Regions from separate parts of the Bacillus sp. LL01 genome, predicted to be linked through region 3. Evidence: a T-box and tRNA genes for the amino acid it is inferred to sense, from the RefSeq annotation. Region 3 holds a T-box; the other regions hold tRNA genes.

Region 1 (3,255 bases), on a different contig from region 3:
CGTCAAACATATATAGTCCATGTGCATCCTTACAGAAGTGACCAGGAACCCAATCCAATATCACTCCAATGTCCTCCCGGTGACATGCATCGATGAAAGCCATCAGATCGTTTGGATTTCCATATCTACTTGTCGCTGCATAGTAGCCAGTACCTTGATACCCCCAAGAACGGTCATAGGGGTGCTCTATAAGCGGAAGCAATTCAATATGAGTGAATCCATGGTCCTTTACATAAGGGATAAGCTCGGCAATCAGTTCTTTATAGGAATAGAGCTCGCCTCCATCTTTCTTCTTCCAGGAACCAAGATGCAGCTCATATATGAACATGGGTTTCTCGTAAACCAGCTTTCGCTTTTTCTTTCTGCGCCAGTTCTGATCTTTCCATTTATATCCTTCCAAATCATAGACTATGGAAGCCGTTTTAGGACGAACCTCAGCATGAAAAGCAAATGGGTCCGCCTTATGTAATACATCTCCCGACTCTGTAACAATTTCATACTTATATAAATGTTTGCTTAGATCTTCATCAATATGGATGCTCCACACACCCTCATTATTTAACCTTTCAAGTGGATGCTTCTCTCCGTTCCACTCGTTAAAAGAACCCATTACACGAACAGCCTTCGCATTGGGAGCCCACACAGTAAATCTTGTCCCTAATACTTTCTTTCGATGGCGTATGATATGTGCTCCAAAAAGCTCATAACTTTTATATAACGTCCCCTCATGAAAAAGGTGCAGTTGAAAATCAGTGGCACTTGTAGCAATCAAATTTTTCACCCTTCCGTCATTCCCTATAAAAAGAATATTGTTATACACTACATATTCTCTTTTTTATAATATTCTCCTTTATACGACAAGTCAGAATCGTATGACATAAAGCAACAGAATTTATTCTCATAGGGGAATTTGTCGAAATTTCAATTTTTTAGGAAATCGTTTTCATTGTTGTTCTACTTGAACTCTTGATTTATCAACGTTTTTGTAAGGGGTTACAAACTGAGTTGATTCGACTAAATACTAGGAGGATTTTTGTAGTTATATGTCGAAAAGTTTTTTCGATAACTAGAGTATGATTAGTAAAATGTACACGCTTACATTTTATTGTTATATTTAAATACTAAATTTATTATTGAAAATCAGGTTTAAAAGGAATTGAAAAAGGGAATGGAATAAGTTATAAAAAAAAGATTGGGTGTATTGAAATTAGTAGGAAAAGGAAATTGCAGGAGCGATAAAAACTATTGATAGAAAAGAAGAAAGAGGACAAATAAAAAAAGCCATGATATTTTAAAAATACCACAACTTTTGATGACCCGTACGGGATTCGAACCCGTGTTACCGCCGTGAAAGGGCGGTGTCTTAACCGCTTGACCAACGGGCCTAAATTCTGGCGGAGAAGGAGGGATTTGAACCCTCGCGCCGCTTACACGACCTACACCCTTAGCAGGGGCGCCTCTTCAGCCACTTGAGTACTTCCCCAGAAATGGCTCCACCAGTAGGATTCGAACCTACGACCCTTCGGTTAACAGCCGAATGCTCTACCGCTGAGCTATGGTGGAATATTACAAAGATTTAAATATAATACTCTATGGTGGGCCTAAGTGGACTCGAACCACCGACCTCACGCTTATCAGGCGTGCGCTCTAACCAGCTGAGCTATAGGCCCATAAAAATGGAGCGGGTGATGGGAATCGAACCCACGACATCAGCTTGGAAGGCTGAGGTTTTACCATTAAACTACACCCGCTAAAAAGGGCGACTGATGGGAATCGAACCCACGAATGCCTGAACCACAATCAGGTGCGTTAACCACTTCGCCACAACCGCCATAATAATATTTTTTTGTAAAAATGGTGCCGGCGATAGGAGTCGAACCCACGACCTACTGATTACAAGTCAGTTGCTCTACCAACTGAGCTACACCGGCATGATAATGATTATTTTCACTGTTTGAAAAAATCTTATTATTTTCACCACGTAAAAAAATCAAAGTGGCTCGGGACGGAATCGAACCGCCGACACATGGATTTTCAGTCCATTGCTCTACCAACTGAGCTACCGAGCCATACTATTGAGTTGAAAAATGGCGGTCCCGACCGGGATCGAACCGGCGATCTCCTGCGTGACAGGCAGGCATGTTAACCGCTACACCACGGGACCATTTGGTTGCGGGGACAGGATTTGAACCTGCGACCTTCGGATTATGAGCCCGACGAGCTACCGGACTGCTCCACCCCGCGATAATATTAATTAAGATTTGTTTACGTATGTACTTTTCATACTGACTGTCCCGACCTCTGAAAGCTTATTCAGTGAAGTATATCGATCGGTACAACTCGAAGCTTTTGCAAGAAGCAGATGCTCGTTGCTCCATCCTGCGATAATAACTTCATTCTATACTCACCATAACAATTAAATAATATGGCAGAGGAAGAGGGATTCGAACCCCCGCGGGCTTTGACACCCCTGTCGGTTTTCAAGACCGATCCCTTCAGCCGGACTTGGGTATTCCTCCGCGTATAGAAAGAACTGGTGGACCTTGTAGGACTCGAACCTACGACCGGACGGTTATGAGCCGTCTGCTCTAACCAGCTGAGCTAAAGGTCCTTTTTGGTAGCGGCGGAGGGGATCGAACCCCCGACCTCACGGGTATGAACCGTACGCTCTAGCCAGCTGAGCTACACCGCCAAAAAGAAAAAGTATTTCATTAGATTTACTGGTACCATTGTTATTGGTCTGTGTCCCTTCCTCTGCAAGCAAATTCAAGGATGTAAATCCGTCGGGACAACTCGGAGCATATTCTTGTAGTAACGCTCGTCGCTACACCGCCAAAAAGAAAAAGTATTAAAGTGGAGCCTAGCGGGATCGAACCGCTGACCTCCTGCGTGCAAAGCAGGCGCTCTCCCAGCTGAGCTAAGGCCCCGTAAATGATAAAGGAAATTAATGGTCGGGAAGACAGGATTTGAACCTGCGACCCCTTGGTCCCAAACCAAGTGCTCTACCAAGCTGAGCTACTCCCCGATAATGGCGCGCCCGAGAGGACTTGAACCCCTAACCTTTTGATCCGTAGTCAAACGCTCTATCCAATTGAGCTACGGGCGCTTATAAATGAAAGTTATTTTACTGCTTTAAAAATCTCTGGTGCCGAGGACCGGAATCGAACCGGTACGGTAGTCACCTACCGCAGGATTTTAAGTCCTGTGCGTCTGCCAGTTCCGCCACCCCGGCAAGTCTCTTGGAGCGGAAGACGG
Region 2 (3,255 bases), on a different contig from region 3:
GAAAGAAGTGCCGTCTCTATTGCCAGAAGACTTCAAGATCCGTTGGCGGAACTAGTTAAAATAGATCCTAAATCAGTAGGTGTCGGTCAATACCAGCATGATGTCGCCCAAAAGCGTCTGGCAGAATCCCTGAATTTCGTTGTGGAAACAGTAGTGAACCGAGTGGGAGTGAATGTCAACACTGCCTCCTCATCTTTGCTTCAATATGTCGCAGGGTTATCTAAGACTGTAGCGAATAATATTGTGAAAAAGCGCGAGGAAGATGGCAAATTCGCCAGCAGGTCTGATCTAAAGGGAATCCCGAGACTTGGTGCCAAAACGTACGAACAGTGTATTGGTTTCCTTAGAATCATAGATGGTAAACAACCTCTGGATAGAACCGATATCCACCCGGAAACCTATTCGGACGTAAAGAAACTATTGAAGCAGTTGGGAACTTCCGAAAAAGAGATTGGTACTGCCAAACTGCAAGATGCCCTAAAAGGATTGGATGTGGCCAGACTTGCGGATGATCTTGGTATTGGACCAATCACGCTGCAGGATATTATCGACTCCCTGATCAGACCGGAACGGGACCCTCGGGATGACATGCCAACTCCACTTCTCAAGCAGGACGTCCTGAAGATGGAAGATCTGCAAAAAGGAATGGAACTAGAAGGGACGGTACGTAATGTTGTTGACTTCGGTGCCTTCGTTGACATAGGAGTGAAGCAGGATGGCCTTGTCCATATCTCTAAACTAAGCAACCGTTTCGTAAAGCATCCGCTCGATGTTGTGTCAGTGGGGGATATTGTCACTGTATGGGTGGACGGAGTTGAGGTAAATAAAGGTCGAGTTTCCCTGACAATGCTGCAACCAGAAATGCAGGAAGTATAATAAGATATTAAAGCTGTTGATTGAAGCCCTGGGCGGAAATCAACTGCTCCGTTTTACGAAAACAAACCCCAAGTTGCCGTCTCGTTCAGAGGCAATTCGGGGTTATTATCATTCAGCTATTCTTCTTTTGATAAAAAAACCAGCACTGATTCAACATTTTAATTTGGTATCGATCCTTTTCCAGGTAAGCGCGCTGCATCTGCTTTCTAAACCAAGACGGCATCTTCCCGTACCTCCTTCAACATTTTACTCGAAGGCTCAAAAATGATATTTTTTTCTATAGTATGCAGTATAATGGGGAGGGTTCGAAGGTAAGGAGGGGAAAGAAATGGAAGACAAAGAACTACAGAAACTTACTGAAGAGATTTCCTTAAAATATTTCGGCTGGCCATTCCGCCACACGGCATCATTCAATCACCGTTTAAAAACAACAGGAGGAAGATACCTGACCTCCACAAGTAATATCGAAATCAACAAAAAGTATTACAATGCCCTTGGTATGAATGAACTTATAGGAATCATCAAACATGAACTCTGCCATTACCACTTGCACATTCAAGGGAAAGGATATAAACATCGAGATCATGATTTTCGTTCCTTGCTAAAGGCAGTGGGTGCTCCAAGGTTCTGTACCCCCATCCACACACCACAATTCAAACCAAAAACTTTCCGCATATATGAATGCAAGGATTGTCATCAATTATATAAAAGAGTAAGAAGAGTGAATACAATCAAGTATAGATGTGGAAAATGTAGAGGGAAACTTAGAGAAATCGAAAAGCATGTTGACATCCACCAGTAAAATATGATAATTTATTCTAGTCGCTGTTTTAGAAAAGTGGCACGAAGACAATTATGATAATATATCATTCCAGCTTCAAAATAACTTGACTTTTTAGTACAAGCTTATTAAAATTAAAGCAGTCGGTTAACATCCGACGTACCGTTTCAATAGTAATATTCCACCATAGCTCAGCGGTAGAGCATTCGGCTGTTAACCGAAGGGTCGTAGGTTCGAATCCTACTGGTGGAGCCATATATGGAGAAGTACTCAAGTGGCTGAAGAGGCGCCCCTGCTAAGGGTGTAGGTCGTGTAAGCGGCGCGAGGGTTCAAATCCCTCCTTCTCCGCCATTTCTTTAAGGCCCGTTGGTCAAGCGGTTAAGACACCGCCCTTTCACGGCGGTAACACGGGTTCGAATCCCGTACGGGTCACTACAAAGTGGGAAGCAATTCAATTTTGCTTTGCTTCCCATTTCTATCCTGGAGGATTAGCTCAGCTGGGAGAGCACCTGCCTTACAAGCAGGGGGTCGGCGGTTCGATCCCGTCATCCTCCACCAGAGGGACTTCGGATTTCCTCTTTTCTATAATATTGAGAGTCTCTCGGATTTTGGTGTCGATATTATTCCGCCTATTTCCTTCAGAAATAGACAAAATAATATCTGCGGTGTAAGCACATGCAGCTTACTCTAAGAAGCTAAATTCACGGAGCATATTCAATGGGCTATAGCCAAGCGGTAAGGCATCGCACTTTGACTGCGACATGCGTTGGTTCGAATCCAGCTAGCCCAGCCAACTTTATAAAATGTATGCGGGTGTGGCGGAATTGGCAGACGCGCTAGACTTAGGATCTAGTGTCTTTGACGTGGGGGTTCGAGTCCCTTCACCCGCACCATACATTTACTAGCCATTCATTTTTGCGGTCGTGGCGGAATGGCAGACGCGCTAGGTTGAGGGCCTAGTGGGGGCAACCCCGTGGAAGTTCGACTCTTCTCGGCCGCACCAAAAGAAATTTAAAAAAGTGTTGACATAGAACACTGGAATTGATATTATAGTTAAGTCGCCTCTCAGAGGGACATCAAATAAAACGTTAATATGAAGCGCCCGTAGCTCAATTGGATAGAGCGTTTGACTACGGATCAAAAGGTTAGGGGTTCGAGTCCTCTCGGGCGCGCCATTATTTATAAAGTGAACGGGGAGTAGCTCAGCTTGGTAGAGCACTTGGTTTGGGACCAAGGGGTCGCAGGTTCAAATCCTGTCTTCCCGATTTTGAATAATGCGGGTGTAGTTTAATGGTAAAACCTCAGCCTTCCAAGCTGATGTCGTGGGTTCGATTCCCATCACCCGCTCCATAATATTGAATGATCTTTGAAAACTAAACAAAACAACAGCGTCAAACGTTGATCCTACGGGATTAACAAATGAACGAAAAGTAAGACAAGCTAGCAAATTTTGAGCAAAAGCTCAAACTCTTTATTGGAGAGTTTGATCCTGGCTCAGGACGAACGCTGGCGGCGTGCCTAATACATGCAAGTCGAGCGGACTTCTTAAAAGCTTGCTTTTAAGAAGTCAGCGGCGGACGGGTGAGTAACACGTGGGC
Region 3 (3,255 bases):
AAACTGAAAAAGAATTGTTTTTAATGGTTTCTAGCTGTGGATTGGAGCAAATAGCGTAGACTCCTTGAAAATGCGAGCATTTTCTGCGTGCGATGTATCGCTGCCGTAGCCATCCTTGTCCTGCAGGGGAGTAGCGACAATCTTGAGACCCCGCAGGGCGCAGCCCGAGGAGGCTCACGGACCGCCCGCAGGAAAGCGAAGCACCTGCAACGGAAATCAACCGCTCTAAGATAACCATGTTTGTTATAACTCTGTAAGTCAGCAAAAAAAATAAGCCGCCCAATTCGGACGGCTTACACATTGCCTATAAAGATGACGTCGCTTCATCTTTGGCAATAAAAAAGTCGTTACTTCTCCATAATGTAACGAACATACTCCAGTTTATGCGCTATAGATATAAAACCTAATTTAAAAATCAATGGCGGAGGAAGAGGGATTCGAACCCCCGCGGGCTTTGACACCCCTGTCGGTTTTCAAGACCGATCCCTTCAGCCGGACTTGGGTATTCCTCCGTATCGACAAAAAGTAATATATCATATTTGAAAATGCAATGTCAACAAGAAGAACAGAAAGGAAAGGTATTTTTCACCCTATCCTTCCAATGTTCACTATTTAGTCAAAAATTCTTTTCCACCCATGTAAGGACGCAATACTTCCGGAATCACTACAGAACCATCCTCTTGCTGATAGTTTTCGATGAGTGCTGCCACCGTACGTCCGATTGCAAGTCCAGATCCATTCAATGTGTGCACATGCTCCGGTTTCCCTTTTGGATCTCGGCGGAAACGGATGCCTGCACGGCGTGCTTGAAAGCTCTCGAAATTACTACAAGAAGAAATCTCACGGTATGTTTCCGCACTTGGAATCCATACTTCAATGTCATATTTCTTGGCTGCTGTAAATCCTAGATCCGCTGTACACATGCTCAAGACTCTGTAAGGAAGTCCAAGCAGTTGTAACACTTTTTCAGCATTCCCAGTCAACTTCTCGAGTTCTTCATAAGATTCTTCCGGCTTTACAAACTTCACAAGCTCGACTTTATTAAACTGATGCTGACGGATTAGCCCGCGAGTGTCACGCCCCGCAGAACCAGCCTCAGAACGGAAACAAGCACTGAATGCCGCATAATTGATCGGCAGCTGGTCGCCGTTTAATATCTCGTCACGATGCATGTTCGTGATAGGCACCTCTGCTGTTGGTACCAGGAAGTAATCCTCTTTTTCAATCAAGAAAGCATCTTCTTCGAATTTAGGCAACTGACCTGTCCCCGTCATGCTCGCTCGGTTTACCAGGTAAGGTGGTAGCACTTCTGTATAACCATGCTCATCCACATGCAGGTCCAACATAAAGTTGAACAGTGCTCTCTCTAATCTTGCACCCAAGCCACGATAGAAAACAAAGCGGCTTCCTGTCACTTTTCCAGCCCGTTCGAAATCCAAAATGCCAAGCTCATTCGCGATGTCCCAATGCGCTTTCGCTTCAAATCCGAAGCTTGGAACCTCTCCCCATTTGCGGACTTCTACATTGTCATCTTCTGTTTCTCCAACAGGAACACTTTCATGAGGAATGTTTGGGATAGACAGGAGCAATAGCTCCAAAGCTTCTTCCACTTCTCTTAGTTCCTCATCGAATTCCTTGACTTTGTCTCCCACTTCGCGCATTTCCTTAATCAGATGATCTGCATCCTGCTTTTCACGTTTCATGGCAGCAATCTGTTGGGAAACCTCGTTACGCTTGCTTTTCAGCTGCTCCGTTTGTACCAGAAGGTCCCTTCTTTTCGCATCCAGCTCTTCAAAGCGGTCCAGATCAGAAAGATCCTCCCCTCTGTGCTGAAGCTTCCCTTTAATCTCTTCAAAATTGGCACGCAATAACTTTAATTCCAACATAATAGTTCCTCCTTTTTTTATTCTAAAAATATAACCCAAAAGGGTAGGGGTATCACAGCATCCCCCTGGTGATTGTAGTGCAAGGTATGAGACTCCGGCGGGAGGTAGCGGTAGGTTGAGGAGACCCATGAAGCGTTGTGAGGAGGCTCAAGCACACGCCCCGCGGAAAGCGAATACCTGGAACGGAAATCAACAGGGAGTTCATCGAGAATTCTCCGTTTGAAAACACAAAAAACCCCCGTCCCCTAATAGGGACGAGAGTTGAATTCCCGTGTTGCCACCCTTGTTGAAAAAGACCTATCGCCTTCTCCCACTTCATTCGATAACGGTAATAATCTTACCGATTTGACTTACTATGCCACTAAGGCAATTCGGCCAAGTGCTCAAGGATGGATTCACAAGTGTCATACATCGGTTTTCACCAGCCACCGACTCTCTTTTGGTATGTGCAGCATGCTACTTTTTCCTATCAACGCTTTAGCAATATTTTCTTATTAGATAATCTACTACAAGTTTCTCTTTCATGCAATAGTTTTATACCTAATTATTTGGACTCTTTCACCATATTGACGAAATACTGTGTAATACGGTGGTCCTCTGTCAATTCCGGATGGAATGAACATCCAAGAAATTGTCCTTGGCGTGCAGCGACTATCCGACCGTTATGTTTGCAAAGCACTTCCACATTTTCTCCGACTTCGACAATATGCGGCGCGCGGATAAACACTCCGACAAAATCCTCTGCAACACCTGCAATATCCAGCTCCGCTTCAAAGCTGTCCACCTGACGGCCGAAAGAGTTACGTTCCACTTTCGCATCCATAAAAGCCAAGTGCGGCTCTTCATAGCCAACAATCTCATTTGCAATCAGAATGAGCCCGGCACATGTACCAAACACAGGCTTTCCACTTGCACCGAACTCTCTCAATGGCTGCATGAAGGAATACTTATCAATGAGTCGGCGCATTGTGGTACTCTCGCCGCCTGGAATGATCAGGCCATCTATTTCAGTGAGCTGCTCCGCTCTTTTCACTACAATTGCTTCTGCTCCAGATGCTTCAATGGATCGTACATGTTCCCGAACTGCACCTTGAAGTCCCAAGACTCCAACCTTCACCATACGTTAAAACTCCTTTACTTACCAGCCACGCTCTTGCATGCGATTTTCAGGTAATAGTGTAGAGATTTCGATACCTTTCATTGCAGTTCCCAATCCTTTGGATAGGCTTGCAATCAATTCATAATCTTCATAGTGAGTAGTTGCTTCCACGATTGCACGAGCAAACTTAGCAGGGTTCTCGGATTTGAAGATACCAGATCCAACAAATACCCCATCACATCCCAATTGCATCATCAATGCTGCATCAGC

What was found. The T-box of region 3 lies ahead of serS (serine--tRNA ligase). A T-box ahead of a tRNA ligase gene usually reads a tRNA of that ligase, here a tRNA-Ser.
Region 1: it encodes a tRNA-Ser, which carries the amino acid that the T-box ahead of serS (serine--tRNA ligase) is inferred to sense. The anticodon was not compared.
Region 2: it encodes a tRNA-Ser, which carries the amino acid that the T-box ahead of serS (serine--tRNA ligase) is inferred to sense. The anticodon was not compared.

What each region holds. Positions count from the first base shown of each region.
Region 1 covers NZ_LFEL01000004.1:961-4,215, reverse strand. The annotation lists gene glgB (1,4-alpha-glucan branching enzyme) at 1-772, opposite strand, end outside; tRNA gene AB685_RS12620 (tRNA-Glu) at 1,314-1,385, opposite strand; tRNA gene AB685_RS12615 (tRNA-Ser) at 1,393-1,483, opposite strand; tRNA gene AB685_RS12610 (tRNA-Asn) at 1,489-1,563, opposite strand; tRNA gene AB685_RS12605 (tRNA-Ile) at 1,594-1,670, opposite strand; tRNA gene AB685_RS12600 (tRNA-Gly) at 1,678-1,751, opposite strand; tRNA gene AB685_RS12595 (tRNA-His) at 1,759-1,831, opposite strand; tRNA gene AB685_RS12590 (tRNA-Thr) at 1,856-1,931, opposite strand; tRNA gene AB685_RS12585 (tRNA-Phe) at 1,997-2,069, opposite strand; tRNA gene AB685_RS12580 (tRNA-Asp) at 2,089-2,164, opposite strand; tRNA gene AB685_RS12575 (tRNA-Met) at 2,168-2,244, opposite strand; tRNA gene AB685_RS12570 (tRNA-Ser) at 2,427-2,519, opposite strand; tRNA gene AB685_RS12565 (tRNA-Ile) at 2,535-2,611, opposite strand; tRNA gene AB685_RS12560 (tRNA-Met) at 2,616-2,692, opposite strand; tRNA gene AB685_RS12555 (tRNA-Ala) at 2,855-2,927, opposite strand; tRNA gene AB685_RS12550 (tRNA-Pro) at 2,949-3,025, opposite strand; tRNA gene AB685_RS12545 (tRNA-Arg) at 3,030-3,106, opposite strand; tRNA gene AB685_RS12540 (tRNA-Leu) at 3,144-3,232, opposite strand; tRNA gene AB685_RS12535 (tRNA-Gly) at 3,241-3,255, opposite strand, start outside.
Region 2 covers NZ_LFEL01000008.1:56-3,310, reverse strand. The annotation lists gene AB685_RS19085 (Tex family protein) at 1-876, shown strand, start outside; gene cmpA (cortex morphogenetic protein CmpA) at 989-1,099, opposite strand; gene AB685_RS19080 (SprT family protein) at 1,205-1,678, shown strand; tRNA gene AB685_RS19075 (tRNA-Asn) at 1,838-1,912, shown strand; tRNA gene AB685_RS19070 (tRNA-Ser) at 1,918-2,008, shown strand; tRNA gene AB685_RS19065 (tRNA-Glu) at 2,018-2,089, shown strand; tRNA gene AB685_RS19060 (tRNA-Val) at 2,140-2,215, shown strand; tRNA gene AB685_RS19055 (tRNA-Gln) at 2,376-2,450, shown strand; tRNA gene AB685_RS19050 (tRNA-Leu) at 2,467-2,550, shown strand; tRNA gene AB685_RS19045 (tRNA-Leu) at 2,575-2,660, shown strand; tRNA gene AB685_RS19040 (tRNA-Arg) at 2,756-2,832, shown strand; tRNA gene AB685_RS19035 (tRNA-Pro) at 2,849-2,922, shown strand; tRNA gene AB685_RS19030 (tRNA-Gly) at 2,934-3,007, shown strand; partial or broken rRNA gene AB685_RS19025 (16S ribosomal RNA) at 3,129-3,255, shown strand, end outside.
Region 3 covers NZ_LFEL01000016.1:5,758-9,012, reverse strand. The annotation lists tRNA gene AB685_RS21250 (tRNA-Ser) at 420-512, opposite strand; gene serS (serine--tRNA ligase) at 609-1,886, opposite strand; T-box leader at 2,134-2,368, opposite strand; gene pdxT (pyridoxal 5'-phosphate synthase glutaminase subunit PdxT) at 2,431-3,006, opposite strand; gene pdxS (pyridoxal 5'-phosphate synthase lyase subunit PdxS) at 3,025-3,255, opposite strand, start outside.